2 regions of the Microbispora sp. NBC_01389 genome follow, and region 1 is predicted to be linked to the other one. Evidence: riboswitches for the same ligand, from Rfam matches in the RefSeq annotation. Region 1 holds a riboswitch; the other holds the start of a gene.

Region 1 (7,191 bases):
CTGCTGCCGGACCGGTCGGCGATCGAGCAGATGCCGCCCGGCACGGCTCTCCTGGTGGTCATGCGCGGCCCGAACGCGGGCAGCCGTTTTCTGCTCGACAGTGATCTCACCACGGCGGGTCGCCACCCGGAAAGCGACATTTTCCTGGACGATGTAACCGTGTCCAGGAGGCACGTCGAGTTCTACCGCCGCGGCGGCCAGTTCACGGTCCGCGACGTGGGGAGCCTGAACGGCACCTACGTCAACCGGGAACGCATCGAGGAGTCCCCGTTGCAGGGCGGCGACGAGGTGCAGATCGGCAAGTTCCGGCTGGTGTTCCTCACGCGTGGTCCTGGAGGGCTGTGATCGGTGAGGAGGAGAAGTCATGAGCGCACAGGCCGTACGGGCGTTCATGAGCATCGGAGAGGTGCTCGGCCTGCTGCAGGCCGAGTTCCCGGACGTGACCGTCTCCAAGATCCGGTTCCTGGAGGGCGAGGGGCTGATCGAGCCCCAGCGGAGCCCCTCGGGCTACCGCAAGTTCACCTACAACGACGTTGAGCGCCTGCGGTACATCCTGCGGGCGCAGCGTGACCAGTACCTGCCGCTCCGGGTGATCAAGGATCAGCTGGACGGTCAGGCGGCGCGCCCGCAGGGCGTCTCCGACGGCCCGCCGGCGGTGCGTCTCAGCAGGGACGAGCTCATCGAGGCCGCGGGCATCGACGAGGAGATCCTGGCCGAGCTGGAGAGCTTCGGCCTGGTCGCACCGGTCGCCCGCCGCTACGACGGCGAGGCGCTGGAGATCGCGCGCAGCGTGGGGGCGCTCGCGCGGTTCGGCCTGCGGGCGCGGCATCTCCGGGCGGTGCGGGCGCTGGTGGAGCGGGAGGCCGGCCTGATCGAGCAGGCGGTGGCGCCCGTGCTGCGCCGTAAGGCGACCGGAGCGATCGCGGAGGCCGACGAGACCGCCCGCGAGATGTCCGGGCTTCTCCAGGAACTGCACAATGCGTTGCTGCGTAGTAGCGTTCGTGGCGTTCTGGGCCGGTAGTGGTGGGCTGATGGGGCAGTGACCGGCACATCCGCTCCCTGGCGGGTGTTACGTTGAATGCCTGGTGATATGCCGCGACGCTTGAGACGGAGCCGCCCGTGTTGCAGATGGAGGTCGTGGGGGTTCGCGTTGAGATGCCCACAAACCAGCCGATCGTGCTCCTGAAGGAGGCGAGCGGTGATCGGTACCTGCCGATCTGGATAGGCATGACCGAGGCGACCGCCATCGCGCTGGCCCAGGCGGAGGAGCCCCCGCCCAGGCCGCTGACCCACGACCTGTTCCGCGATGTGCTTGAGGCGCTGGGGGTGCGGTTGCGCACCGTCAACATCGTCGCGCTCCGTGACGGGATCTTCTTCGCCGACCTGGTGTTCTCGAACGGGGTCGAGGTGAGCGCCCGCCCTTCGGACTCGATCGCGCTGGCGTTGCGTACGGGAGCGACGATCTACGCGAGTGAGGACGTGATCCAGGAGGCGGGTGTGAGCATGCCCGACGACCAGGAGGACGAAGTGGAGAAGTTCCGCGAGTTCCTGGACAAAATCACACCGGAAGACTTCGGGCGAGCGGGCTGACGTGCCGCACGATTTCGGGAAATTACGCTTCACGACGCGCCGGACGGGGTCGTTGACTGACGATGCCCCCGGTCCTACGGTGCAAGGGAAACCACGGTTGTAATTCGCGAACCCCCAGATCAGACCGTGGGATGAGAGAAAGCCGGAGGTCCGCAGTGGCGGTCAGCAGCGGCGAGGGTAGGCCGGCCGGCCAGCACGACCCGGTTCGGCGGGCGGCACGCGAGCGCGCCGGTGAACAGGGTCTGCTGTTCGACGAGCAGCCGACGGCGCTGCCCGAGAACATCGGGTACCGCGGGCCGACGGCGTGCGCGGCGGCCGGGATCACCTACCGGCAGCTCGACTACTGGGCCCGGACCGAACTGGTGCTCCCGACCATAAGAGCAGCTCAGGGGTCCGGTTCGCAGCGACTCTACAGCTTCCGCGACATCCTCGTCCTGAAGGTCGTCAAACGTCTCCTCGACACCGGGGTCTCCCTCCAGCAGATCCGCACCGCCGTACGGCACCTGCGCGACCGCGGCGTCAACGACCTGGCTCAGATCACCCTGATGAGCGACGGCGTGAGCGTCTACGAGTGCACCAGCGCCGACGAGGTGATCGACCTGCTGCAGGGCGGCCAGGGCGTGTTCGGCATCGCACTCGGGCGGGTCTGGCGGGAGGTGGAGGGCTCCCTGGCCGAGCTGCCGGGTGAGCGCGCGGAGTCCGCCCCGGATGCGGAGGGAGACCATCCCGCCGACGAGCTGGCCCGCCGCAGGAAGGCCCGCAAGACCGGCTGAGAAACGGGTACAACGGAAGTAACCGGGTAGAGTGGACACGGCCGACGACCTCGTGCGGGAGAGACCCCTGAAGTTGCAGGGGCGCCGAAGGAGCAAACCTCCCCGGAAACTCTCAGGCATCCGTACCGCACGGACGAGGCGACTCTGAAAAGCAGGCCCGCCGGCCAGGCGGCGCCTCACCGAAGGGGAAAGCCGGGCCGGGCGGCCCGGTGAAGCTCTCAGGTCCGATGACAGAGGGGGAGACCGCATCACGACCGGTCGCGCCCACGGGCGCGAGGCGGTCGCCGCAGGTCTCGACCCGCCCAGGAGGCCCCTGTCATGACCGACCGCTCGACGCTTGAGGATCTTTCCGCCCCGCCCTTCGCGACCCGCCACATCGGTCCTTCCGACACCGACCGCTCCCGCATGCTGGAGGCCGTCGGCTACGAGTCGACGGCCGACCTGCTCGCCGTGGCCGTGCCCGAGGCGATCCGCACGCGGAGCCCGCTGAACCTGCCCGAGGCGGCGGGGGAGGCCGAGGCGCTGGCCGAGCTGCGCGCGATCGCCGCCCGCAACCGGGTGCTGACCCCGATGATCGGCCTGGGGTACCACGACACGATCACTCCGGGGGTCGTCCTCCGCAACGTGCTGGAGAACCCGGGCTGGTACACCGCGTACACGCCTTACCAGCCGGAGATCTCGCAGGGGCGGCTGGAGGCCCTGCTGAACTTCCAGACGGTCGTGTCGGACCTCACCGGCCTCGACGTCGCGGGCGCGTCCCTGCTGGACGAGGCGACCGCCGCGGCCGAGGCGATGACGCTGGCGCGGCGCGCGAGCAAGGTCGGGGCGGACGTCTTCGTGGTCGACGCCGACGCGCTGCCGCAGACCAAGGCCGTGCTGGCGACCCGCGCGGAGCCGCTCGGCATCACGCTGGTGGAGTCGGACCTCGTCGGCGACCTGCCCGAGTGCTTCGGCGTCCTCGTCCAGTATCCGGGCGCGAGCGGCCGCGTGGCGTCCTTCCGGGCGCTGGCCGGGCGGGCGCACGCCGCCGGCGCGCTGCTCGTCGCGTCGGCCGACCTGCTGGCCCTGACCCTGCTGGAACCCCCGGGCGAGCAGGGCGCCGACATCGCCGTCGGCTCCTCCCAGCGCTTCGGCGTCCCGCTGGGCTACGGCGGCCCCCACGCGGCCTACATGGCGGTCCGCGAGGGCCTGCAGCGGCAGATGCCGGGCCGCCTGGTCGGCGTCTCGGTGGACGCCGACGGCCGTACGGCCTACCGGCTGGCCCTGCAGACCCGCGAGCAGCACATCCGGCGGGAGAGGGCCACCAGCAACATCTGTACCGCGCAGGTCCTGCTCGCCGTCATGGCCTCGATGTACGCCGTCTACCACGGCCCGGACGGCCTCCGGAGGATCGCCCAGCGGGCGCACCGGCACGCGGCCGTCCTCGCCGCCGGGCTGCGCGAGGGGGGCGTGAAGATCGTCCACGACGAGTTCTTCGACACCGTGCTCGCCCGCGTGCCGGGCCGGGCGGAGCGGGTCGTGGCCGCCGCCGCCGAGCGGGGCGTCAACCTCCGCCTGGCGGACGCCGACCATGTCGGCGTGGCCTGCGACGAGAAGACCGCCGTCGCCCACCTGCGGGCTGTCTGGGAGGCCTTCGGCGTGCCGGGGACCGTGGTGGAGGACATCGACCGGGCGACCTCCGACGCGATTCCCGCGGGCCTGCAGCGGACCTCCGGCTTCCTCACCCACCGGGTCTTCCACTCCCACCGCTCCGAGACGGCCATGCTGCGCTACCTGCGGCGCCTGCAGGACAGGGACGTCGCGCTCGACCGGTCGATGATCCCGCTGGGCTCCTGCACGATGAAACTCAACGCGACCACCGAGATGGAGCCGGTCACCTGGCCGGAGTTCGCCGCGATCCACCCGTTCGCGCCGGCGGAGCAGGCCGAGGGGTACGCCGAGCTGATCGCGGCCCTGGAGGGCTGGCTGGCCGAGGTCACCGGCTACGACCGGGTGTCGATCCAGCCCAACGCCGGCTCGCAGGGCGAGTTCGCCGGGCTGCTGGCGATCAGGGCCTATCACCGCTCCCGGGGCGAGGACGGCCGCGACGTCTGCCTCATCCCGTCGTCCGCCCACGGCACCAACGCCGCCAGCGCCGTCATGGCGGGCATGCGGGTCGTCGTGGTGGCCTGCGACGAGAGCGGCAACGTCGACCTCGCCGACCTCGCCGCGAAGATCGGCAAGCACCGCGACACGCTCGCCGCGATCATGGTGACGTACCCGTCCACCCACGGCGTGTACGAGGAGACGATCGTCGAGATCTGCGAGCGGGTCCACGAGGCCGGCGGGCAGGTCTACGTGGACGGGGCCAACCTCAACGCGCTGGTCGGCCTGGCCCGGCTGGGCGAGTTCGGCGCGGACGTCTCCCACCTGAACCTGCACAAGACCTTCTGCATCCCGCACGGCGGCGGCGGGCCCGGCGTCGGCCCGGTCGCGGTCAAGGCCCACCTCGCGGAGCACCTGCCCGCGCACGTGTCGGCCGCGCCGTACGGCTCGGCGGGCATCCTGCCGATCTCCTGGGCGTACGTCCGGATGATGGGCGGCGACGGCCTCCGCCAGGCCACCGAGCAGGCGATCCTGTCGGCCAACTACCTGGCCCGGCGCCTCGCGCCGCACTACCCGGTCCTCTACGCCGGCCGGGACGGCCTGGTCGCGCACGAGTGCATCGTCGACCTGCGCCAGATCACCAAGGAGACCGGCGTCACCGTCGACGACGTGGCCAAGCGGCTGATCGACTACGGCTTCCACGCGCCCACGATGTCGTTCCCCGTCGCCGGGACGCTCATGATCGAGCCGACCGAGAGCGAGGACCTGGCCGAGCTCGACCGCTTCGCCGACGCGATGATCGCCATCCGGAGCGAGATCGCCAAGGTGTCGTCGGGCGAGTACGACAAGATCGACAACCCGCTGCGCAACGCGCCGCACACGGCCGAGTGCCTCACCGCCGGCGAGTGGGCCCACCCCTACTCGCGGGCCGTCGCGGCCTACCCCGTGCCCGGCCTGCGCGACGACAAGTACTGGCCGCCGGTGCGCCGCATCGACCAGGCGTACGGCGACCGCAACCTCGTCTGCTCCTGCCCGCCGCTGGACGCGTACGAGGACTGACCGGTTGCGCATGTCGGCCCCGCCCGGAGGCCGGGCTCGTTAAGATCGCGGATGCACGGTTCCTGTCCCTGCGACCTCTGCGAGGCCCCCTCATGACGGCCATCGACCCCGGGCGGCCCGGCCGGCTCGACCAGGCGCACCGGCTCTCCGAGACGGGCGACCTCGACGCGGCGGCGGCGATCTTCGCGGAACTCGCCGCAGACGAGGAGGCGCCCGACCGCGCCGAGGCCGCGGCGGGCCTGTCGGCCGTCGTGGAGGACATGGCGGAGCGGCTGCTCGCCGAGGGGGAGCCGGAGCGGGCCGCGGACGTGCTGCTGGAGGCGCTGTCGGTGCCCGCGGTGGCCGACCGGGCGCGCCTGCGCGTGCTGCTCGGCATCGCGCACCTGGAGATGGCCTGCGCCCAGTTCGCCGGCGCGGTCGAGGAGGGCCGCGGGCCGGACGCCGAGACCGGCGCGCTGGCGATCGAACTGCTGGCCCGCACGCTGCCCCTGCGGGGGCGTGACGCGGACGCCGAGACCGTGTGGCGCTACGGCCTCGGCCACCCCGACCGGGCGCTCGCCGAGCAGGTGCGGCTGCGCCTCGGCCGGGACGTCCGCCCGGCCATGGAGAGCGTCGAGGCCTAGGCGAGGCCCGAACGGCCGGCGTCGGCCGGCCGGTCGGCGCCGGTTGGTCAGCGGTGCGCGCGGCGGCTCAGCGCGTACGCCAGGTTGACGGCGACGATCCCGCCCCAGGCGAGCAGGAGGCCCGGCCCGTGCGCGGCGCCCGCCGCGATCGCGGTCAGAGGGATGCCGATGCCGAGCGAGCCCAGGGCCACGCCCACCGCGCTGTCCTTCGGGCGCTTTCCGGGAAGCGGCTGGTGCCCGATCTGCGCGGCGACCTCGTTCCGCACCCGTGCGGCGATCTCCACGTCGAGCTTGTCGAGGAACGAGTCGACCAGCGCGTCCTCGTACTCCGGGCCGAGGTCCCGGCGGGCCGCGATGACGGCGCGCAGGTCCTCCCGGGTCGACGACGTCCCCGCCTGCTGCGGCGGCCTGTAGCCCTGCCCGGCTGCGGGCGGTTGCGATGTGATCTCCGGCACCATGACATTCTGGCCCATACTCGCAGGGCCTGCCATCCTCCCCACGGAGGGTCCGCATCTCCTGCCCGGGGCGGAGCCGACTGCCCGGGGCGGAGCCGATACGGTCACCGGCATGGGAACCGCGGTGGAGATCGAGACTCCGCACGGCCCGGCGCTGGCGGAGGTGGACGAGGCCCCGGGCGCCCGGCTGCTGCTGGTGCTGACGCACGGGTCCGGCGGCGGGGTGGACGCCCCCGACCTGCTCGCCGTACGGGAGGCCGTGCTGCCGGCGGGGGTGACGGTCGCGCGGGTGGTCCAGCCGTTCCGGCTGCGCGGAGCCCGGGCACCGGGATCGGCCGTCAAACAGGACGAGGCGTGGCTGGCCGTCGTCGCCGCGCTCCGGGCCCGCCACCCGGGCCTGCCGCTCGTCCAGGGCGGGCGGAGCAACGGCGCGCGGGTCGCGTGCCGCACGGCGCGTGCGGCGGGGGCCGGGGCGGTGGTGGTGCTCGCCTTCCCGCTGCACCCGCCGGGCAGACCTGAGCGGTCGCGGGCGGACGAGCTTCGGCAGGCGGGGACCCCCGTGCTCGTGATCAGCGGGGATCGGGATCCGTTCGGCGTGCCGGACGA
Region 2 (7,191 bases), 1.7 Mb from region 1:
CCCACACCGGCGGTCCCGGCCGCCACCGCGTGCGCGTAGTCGTTCAGGGCCGCTTCGGACAGCTTGAAGCCCGCCCACGTGCACGCCCCGCTGACGGCCGTCACCAGTGTGACCAGCGCCATGAGCGGCGTCAGCGCGGCCGTGAAAACAGGCCGCTATCGCTTGCTCATCAGTATCGCCGTGAGCCAGGCACAGAAGAGCAGAGGCCAGCCGAGGAGAACCGGCCGATGAAACATCCACATGACGCCGGGGATGGCCGCTGCCGTCATGGTCACTGTCGACAGCAGAGCGGTCGCGACGGGCAGCACAATCCACACCGCCCGGGCAGTCCACGGAACCGTTCGCATCGAATCCACTCCCGACATGGCACGGCAATACAGAGCCGACACGACAGTCATCCGGGTAGGGGCACGCTCGCCCGTACGGAAACCGAGGCGGGGCCCTCAGCGCCTGCGGCTGCCTTCTATTTTGCCTATTCGTGCGACCTCATGAGGACCGGAGCCGCACATCCAGACACCGACGCCGTTCCGCTCCGCCGGCTTCAGACCGAGTCGATGACCAGGACACAACGGCCAGACCCGCCAAAACTCGTCGATGTAGTCCCCTTGAATGCCCGCCGCGATCTCTACCAGAGTGTCCTGGAATCCGATCCCGAACACTCCCCACCCATGGACGACCACTCTCTGCTCAGCGGGTTCATCCATCGAGACTACGGGAGTAGATTCTCCGCAGTTCTGTGATGGCCTCCGTGCCGAGGCGATCCACCTCGGCGTCAAATGCCTCGTCCTCTCGCAGCAGAGCACGGCCGTTCCAAGATCGTGAAGCGGTGTCGTTAGGCCCAGTGATGTTGATCGCGATCTGATCACGTACGGCGTGTTTGTCCTGGAATGAGCTGAAGCTCCAGCTAGCAAGGGTCTTCTCACAGATCAGCTTGCGCGCATGGAGCTTCAGCGTGACCCAGTGTGCCACCGTGGCCGCCGAACCGGTAACGGCCGAGCCCGTCATCCGTGTCCCCCTCGGCGAAGCATGCGGCGACCTGCTCAAACTGTTCAAAGGCGTGACCGATGGGCGCTCTGATCAAGGACGTGACCATCCGGTGGCGGCGGTGCTCGCCCTGGCTGCGGCGGCGACCGTGGCCGGGATGACGGGCTACCGCGCGATCACCGGCTGGATCGCGGATGTCCCCGCCGAGGTCCTGGCCGACCTCTACATGCGAGCAGGAGCGGCCCCGGCACCCGCGCCAGGCATGACCACGATCTGGCGCGTCCTCACCGACACCGACGCCGACACCCCGGACGCCGCGATCGGCACCTGGCTCACGACCAACCTATCGACCTGTATGAACGCCGGCGATGAGACAGACCAAGAGGGGACGCCGCTTGCCCATCTGCGGCTGGACGGCAAGACCGTCCGGGGCGCCAAGAACGACAACGGAACCCAGCGGCATCTGCTCGCGGTCATGCTGGGACCGCCGGACACGGCCGTGGTAGCCGCGCAAGCCGAGGTGGACGGTGCCAAGCCCCGTGAGACCATCACCGCCCGGGAACTGCTCAAACGCCTGGATCTGACCGGTACGGTCACCACCGCCGACGCACTGCACACCGTCAAGGCCACCGCCAAGGTGATCCACGCCCGGGGCGGCCACTACGTCCTGCCGGTCAAGGAGAACCGCAGCAAGCTGTTCGATGCCCTGGACGCGCTGCCCTGGAGGGACACCGAGATCGCCCACACCAGCACCGGCAAAGGCCACGGCAGGATCACCACCCGCACCATCCAGGTCCTGCCCGCTCCCGACGACCTCCCCTTCCCGCACGTCAGCCAGGTCTTCCTGATCGAACGGTACGTCACCGACCTGCACGGCAAACCGATCTCCGCCGTCGCCCAACTCGGCGTCACCAGCCTTAACCCCGACCAGGCCACCCCCACCCACCTGGCCGGATACGTCCAAGCACAGTGGGGCATCGAGGTGCTGCACCGGATCAGAGACACCCTCTACCGCGAGGACCGCTCCCGTACCCGCACCCGCTCCGGGCCCCGAGTAATGGCCTCCCTGCGCAACCTCGCCATCGGCGCCTTACGCCTCGCCGGCCGAACCGACATCACCGAAGCCACCCGCTGGGCCTGCCGCTACATGACCAGGCCGTTCACCATCCTCGGCCTAACAACATGATCTTGGAACGGCCGTGGCCTGTGTGGATGTCGAGAACTTCAATTCTCTGACAATGCGAGGAAGAACAGCTAGAGATAATCGGGATTACCACAATGCGGCCGAACTGCTGGAAGACGCCCTGCGGCTGTGGCGGGGCGACGCCCTCCTCGACCTCAGGCGCGTCGACGCACTCGCGGTGTGGGCCGACCGGCTCGACGAAGACCGGCGCACCGTCACCGAGGACCTGTTCGACGTACGGCTGGCACTCGGACAGCACCACGAGGTCGTCAGCGCCTTGACGCAGTGGGCCTCGACGCACCCGCTGCGTGAACGCCCCCACCAGCAGCTCATGCTCGCCCTGCACAGATCCGGCCGCACCCATGAGGCGTCCATGGCCTACCAGCGCCTCCACCGGACTCTTACCGACCAGATGGGCGCCGAACCCGCTCCCGGCACGCGCAAGCTCCACCAGCGCATCCTCGCCGACGACCCGGAGATCGGCGAGTCCCTCTCCTACATGTCCGGGGTCGTGTGACGGGCCGACCGGCCGCCCTTGGTCCCGCCGGGCGCCAGTTCGTGGGCGGATCGCACCGCCCAGAGGATGCTCGCCAGCGCGTTCAACCGGCCGAAGGTGAAGACGGGTGGATCGAGGATGCCGAAGTCGGGGAAGTTGTCCAGGCAGAAGCCGAACGCACCCACCACGACCGAGATCCAGCCCAGCACAACCGTGAGGGCGGACCACCGCCTCTCGCGCATCTGGGCCGCGACGACGGACGCCAGCCAGACGAACCCCAGGAACTGCAACAGCTTGAGCAGTGCGAGTGCCATGGCCCCGGCCATCGGCGGCAGGGCCGAGGCAACACCGAGCATTCGCAGGCACGTGGCGCCCGCGCCCGCCATTCCCGTCGTCAGCATCAGGGCCCGATGAAAGGAACCGGTTCTCCGGAGGACATCCGGAAACCGCAGCGTCACCCATCCCAGTAACAGCGCGGCGAGCAGGGCCACAACGCCGTAGGGAAGCGACACGAGGTTCGACACCAACACGCCCGTGGCCAGCGAGTAGAGGCTCCACCGTACGGCGCGCACGCGTGGGTCGCCGGCCATACCGGCGTCGCCGTCCTCCGGCCCATGTCGGCTGTCGCGGGAAACGTTCATCACTCTCCCAGGCAGTGTCAGGAGGTCCGGGAGAGCGACCTCGTGAGAGCCGTTCACCGGCCGCTCCGCCCGGCCCGGCAATCATGGCCCGACCGGGAGCCCACTTGCCGGTGTTTGCACCGACCCGTGGTGATTCTCGGTCATGTAACCGCTTTCATAACATGCACGTGCATGTTCGCTGGGCATTCATGACTTTACGGACCGCAATGCCGAGTGCCGAACAACGCATCTGCGGACGGCCGGAAAACGCGCAATTTTGACGAATGAAGCCGGAGAGGGATATCGTCAAACGCCGATCAAAGCCGCCGTCGTCGGCGCGTTCACGCTGCCTTGCGCGAGGGGAACCGTGTTATACGCCGTGCTCGGACCGTTTTCGGCCATGAACGACCGAGGAGACGCCATCGCCGGCCTCGCCGCGAGACATCGCCAGCTCCTGGCACTGCTCGTGCTCAATCCGAATATCGCGCTGCACCGGGACAAGCTCACCGGACTCCTGTGGAATGGCCGTCCCACCATTTCAGCGCCGCGCAATCTTACCACCTACGTCGCACAGGTGCGGCGGCGGCTCTCCCCTCGCGATCCCGGCCTTTCTCCGGTCCGTACGGTGAAGGGCGGATACCTTCTTTCCGTCCGGCCCGGGTCCGTGGACGTCGCAGAATTCAACCAATGGGCGGCGCAGGGCAGAATCGCTCGCGAGAATGGCGATTACCACAATGCGGCGCGGTTGTTGGAGAACGCGCTGCGCCTGTGGCGGGGCGACGCCCTCCTCGATGTGCGGCAGATCGACGGGCTCCGCGTGTGGGCCGAACGGCTCGACGAGGACCGGCGCGCGGTGACCGAGGACCTCTTCGACGTACGGCTGGCGCTCGGGCACCACCGCGAGATCGTCGGCGGCCTGGCCCAGTGGGCGACCCGGCACCCGCTGCGCGAACGCCCCCACCGGCAGCTCATGCTGGCCCTGCACCGGTCGGGCCGGACCCATGACGCCTCCGCCTCCTACCAGCGGCTGCGCCGCACCCTGGTCGACCGCCTCGGCACCGAGCCGTCCCCTGACACCCAGGCCCTCCACCAGCGGATCCTCACCGGCGACGCCTTGAACGCCTTTCCCGCCCGCGGCCACACAACCCCGAGGGGGGTCACTCCGAGCGCAAATTAGGTCACCCAATGTGACACAAGACCTGCGCGCGACGTCCACGTACAGTGACAATATGGCTGTGCTGACGATCGAGCTTGATCCGACGACTGAGCAGATCCTGGCCCGGCTGACAGCCGACGGACGGTCGGCCACAGATGTGGTGCGGGAGGCCATCAGGCTCGCCGACCGTCTCCGCTGGCTGGAGCAGGCCCGCGCGGACGCGGAGAGGCTTGGCAAGGACCCGGACGACCTCGCCGAGGTCCGCGCGATCCGCCAGGAGCTTGGGCATCCGGATGCGTGGTGACGCCCGACACGGCCTGTTGCATCGCTAGCCCAACGCTAGGGGTACGAATGGGCGCCGCGGGTGGGACAAAGCGGGTGACGTGGCAGGTTACGGGGACGGCGGCGAACCCACTAGGCTGGCAGCTCACCGATGATCCCGTGCGGGAGAGCGTCCTGGCAGCCGGTCAGGGCCCCTGAAGGAGCAAGCCCTCCCCGCGAACCTCTCAAGGCAAAGGACCGCGCGGGCCAGGTGACCTCTGGAAAGAAGGCCGTGAGGCCTCGCCGAAGGTGAAAGTCCGGCAAAGATCGGACGAAGCTCTCAGGCGCCGATGACAGAGGGGGAGGATGCCCGATAGTTCAGTGCAGCATCCGTCCTTTCCGAGGTCCTCATGTCCCGATCCACCCCGCTTCGCGGGGTTCACGAACGCCTTGGCGCGACCCTGACCGACTTCGCCGGATGGCAGATGCCGTTGCGGTACGGCAGCGAGTCGGCCGAGCACAACGCGGTGCGCACGGCCGCGGGGCTGTTCGACCTGTCCCACATGGGGGAGATCTTCGTCACCGGCCCGCAGGCGGGCGAGGCGCTCGACCACGCGCTGGTGGGCCACCTGAGCATCCTCGGCCCCGGCCGCGCCCGTTACACGATGATCGTGAACGAGGACGGCGGCATCCTCGACGACCTCATCGTCTACCGCCTCGACGAGGACCGGTACATGGTCGTCGCCAATGCCTCCAACTACGCCGTCGCGGCGCGCGAGCTGGCCGCCCGGTCCGAGGGGTACGACGCGCGGGTGACGGACCGGTCCGACGAGTACGCGCTGGTGGCCGTGCAGGGGCCGCGCGCCGCCGAGATCCTGCGCGGGCTGACCGACGCGGATGTCGACGGCCTGAAGTACTACGCCATCCTCCCCGGTGTCGTCGCCGGGGCGCCCGCCATGATCGCGCGGACGGGCTACACCGGCGAGGACGGCTTCGAGCTGTTCGTCCTCAACGAGCACGCCGTACCCCTGTGGGACGCGCTCGCCGAGGCGGGCCGCGACCTCGGGCTCGTCCCCGCGGGGCTGTCGGCCCGCGACACGCTGCGCCTTGAGGCCGGCATGCCGCTCTACGGCAACGAGCTGACCTCCTCGGCCACCCCGTTCGACGCCGGTCTCGGCCGGATCGTCCGCTTCGACAAGCCGGGCGACTTCGTGGGCCGGTCCGCCCTGGAGCGGGCCGCGCGGAACGGCGCCACGCGGCGGCTGGTCGGGCTGGTCGCCCGCGGCCGCCGGGTGCCCCGCCACGGCTATCCCGTCACCCGGGAGGGCGCCGTCGTCGGCGAGGTGACCAGCGGCGCGCCGTCGCAGTCCCTCGGCAAGCCGATCGCCATGGCGTACGTCACCGAGGACGCCCTCCGCGAGGGCGGCCTGACGGTCGGCATCCGGGGCAGCCATGAACCGGTCGACGTCGTCGATCTGCCTTTCTACAGGAGGAGCAAGTGAGCACCATTCCCGAGGACCTGAGCTACACCAAGGAGCACGAGTGGGTGGCCGGGATCGATGACGGCCTCACCGTGACGGTGGGCATCACGGCGTACGCCGCCGGACAGCTCGGCGACGTGGTCTACGTGCAGGTGCCGGAGGCGGGCACGACGGTGGCGGCCGGTGACGCGGTCGGCGAGGTCGAGTCGACCAAGTCGGTGAGCGACATCTTCGCCCCGGTCGCCGGCGAGATCGTCGAGACCAACGCCGCCGTCGTGGACGACCCCTCCCTGGTCAACACCGATCCCTACGGCGACGGCTGGCTGTTCCGCGTGCGCCTGGAGGGGGAGCCGGAGGACCTGCTGTCCGCCGCCGAGTACGGCACGCTCACCTCCGGCGAGTCCTGACGGCCCCGGCCGGGCACGGGAAAGGCGACGATCAATGGCGATCAGCGTCTTCGACCTGTTCAAGGTGGGGATCGGGCCGTCCAGCTCGCACACGGGCGGCCCGATGGCCGCGGCGCACAGGTTCGCCCGCGGGCTGCACGAGGACGGGCTGCTGGAGAAGGTCACCCGGGTCGAGGCCGTCCTGTACGGCTCGCTCGGGCTGACCGGCAAGGGCCACGGCAGCGACAAGGCGGTCCTGCTCGGCCTGTCCGGCGACAAGCCCGAACTGGTCGACGTCGACACCGCCGACGAACGGCTGGCCGCGATGCGGGCGAGCGGCACGGTGACGCTGCACGGCCTCCGGGAGATCCCGTTCGTCGTCGGCGAGCACCTCGTCTTCGAGCGCAAGGTGTCGCTCCCCCACCACCCGAACGGCATGCGGTTCACGGCGTACGCCGGCGACGCCGTGCTGCGCGAGAAGGTGTACTACTCGGTCGGCGGCGGCTTCGTGGTGGACGAGAACGCCACCGGCGCCGACCGGATCAAGCCCGACGACACGGCGCTGCCGTACCCCTTCACGACCGGGCGGGAACTGCTCGCGCACTGCGCGGAGACCGGCCTGTC

Evidence for each region. Region 1 has a riboswitch for glycine ahead of gcvP (aminomethyl-transferring glycine dehydrogenase). Riboswitches for the same ligand answer to the same signal wherever they lie in the genome.
Region 2: another riboswitch for glycine. It lies ahead of gcvT (glycine cleavage system aminomethyltransferase GcvT); the one in region 1 lies ahead of gcvP (aminomethyl-transferring glycine dehydrogenase).

Annotation. Positions count from the first base shown of each region.
Region 1 is NZ_CP109552.1:5,697,923-5,705,113, forward strand. It holds gene OG344_RS25110 (FHA domain-containing protein) at 1-345, shown strand, start outside; gene OG344_RS25115 (MerR family transcriptional regulator) at 365-1,021, shown strand; gene OG344_RS25120 (bifunctional nuclease family protein) at 1,120-1,590, shown strand; gene OG344_RS25125 (MerR family transcriptional regulator) at 1,746-2,363, shown strand; glycine riboswitch at 2,409-2,501, shown strand; gene gcvP (aminomethyl-transferring glycine dehydrogenase) at 2,682-5,507, shown strand; gene OG344_RS25135 (hypothetical protein) at 5,600-6,130, shown strand; gene OG344_RS25140 (hypothetical protein) at 6,178-6,603, opposite strand; gene OG344_RS25145 (alpha/beta family hydrolase) at 6,698-7,191, shown strand, end outside.
Region 2 is NZ_CP109552.1:3,976,459-3,983,649, reverse strand. It holds gene OG344_RS17960 (hypothetical protein) at 1-122, opposite strand, end outside; gene OG344_RS17955 (hypothetical protein) at 697-1,005, opposite strand; gene OG344_RS17950 (ISAs1 family transposase) at 953-2,170, shown strand; gene OG344_RS17945 (BTAD domain-containing putative transcriptional regulator) at 2,184-2,684, shown strand; gene OG344_RS17940 (hypothetical protein) at 2,663-3,304, opposite strand; gene OG344_RS17935 (BTAD domain-containing putative transcriptional regulator) at 3,684-4,460, shown strand; gene OG344_RS17930 (hypothetical protein) at 4,513-4,743, shown strand; glycine riboswitch at 4,874-4,971, shown strand; gene gcvT (glycine cleavage system aminomethyltransferase GcvT) at 5,111-6,202, shown strand; gene gcvH (glycine cleavage system protein GcvH) at 6,199-6,588, shown strand; gene OG344_RS17915 (L-serine ammonia-lyase) at 6,623-7,191, shown strand, end outside.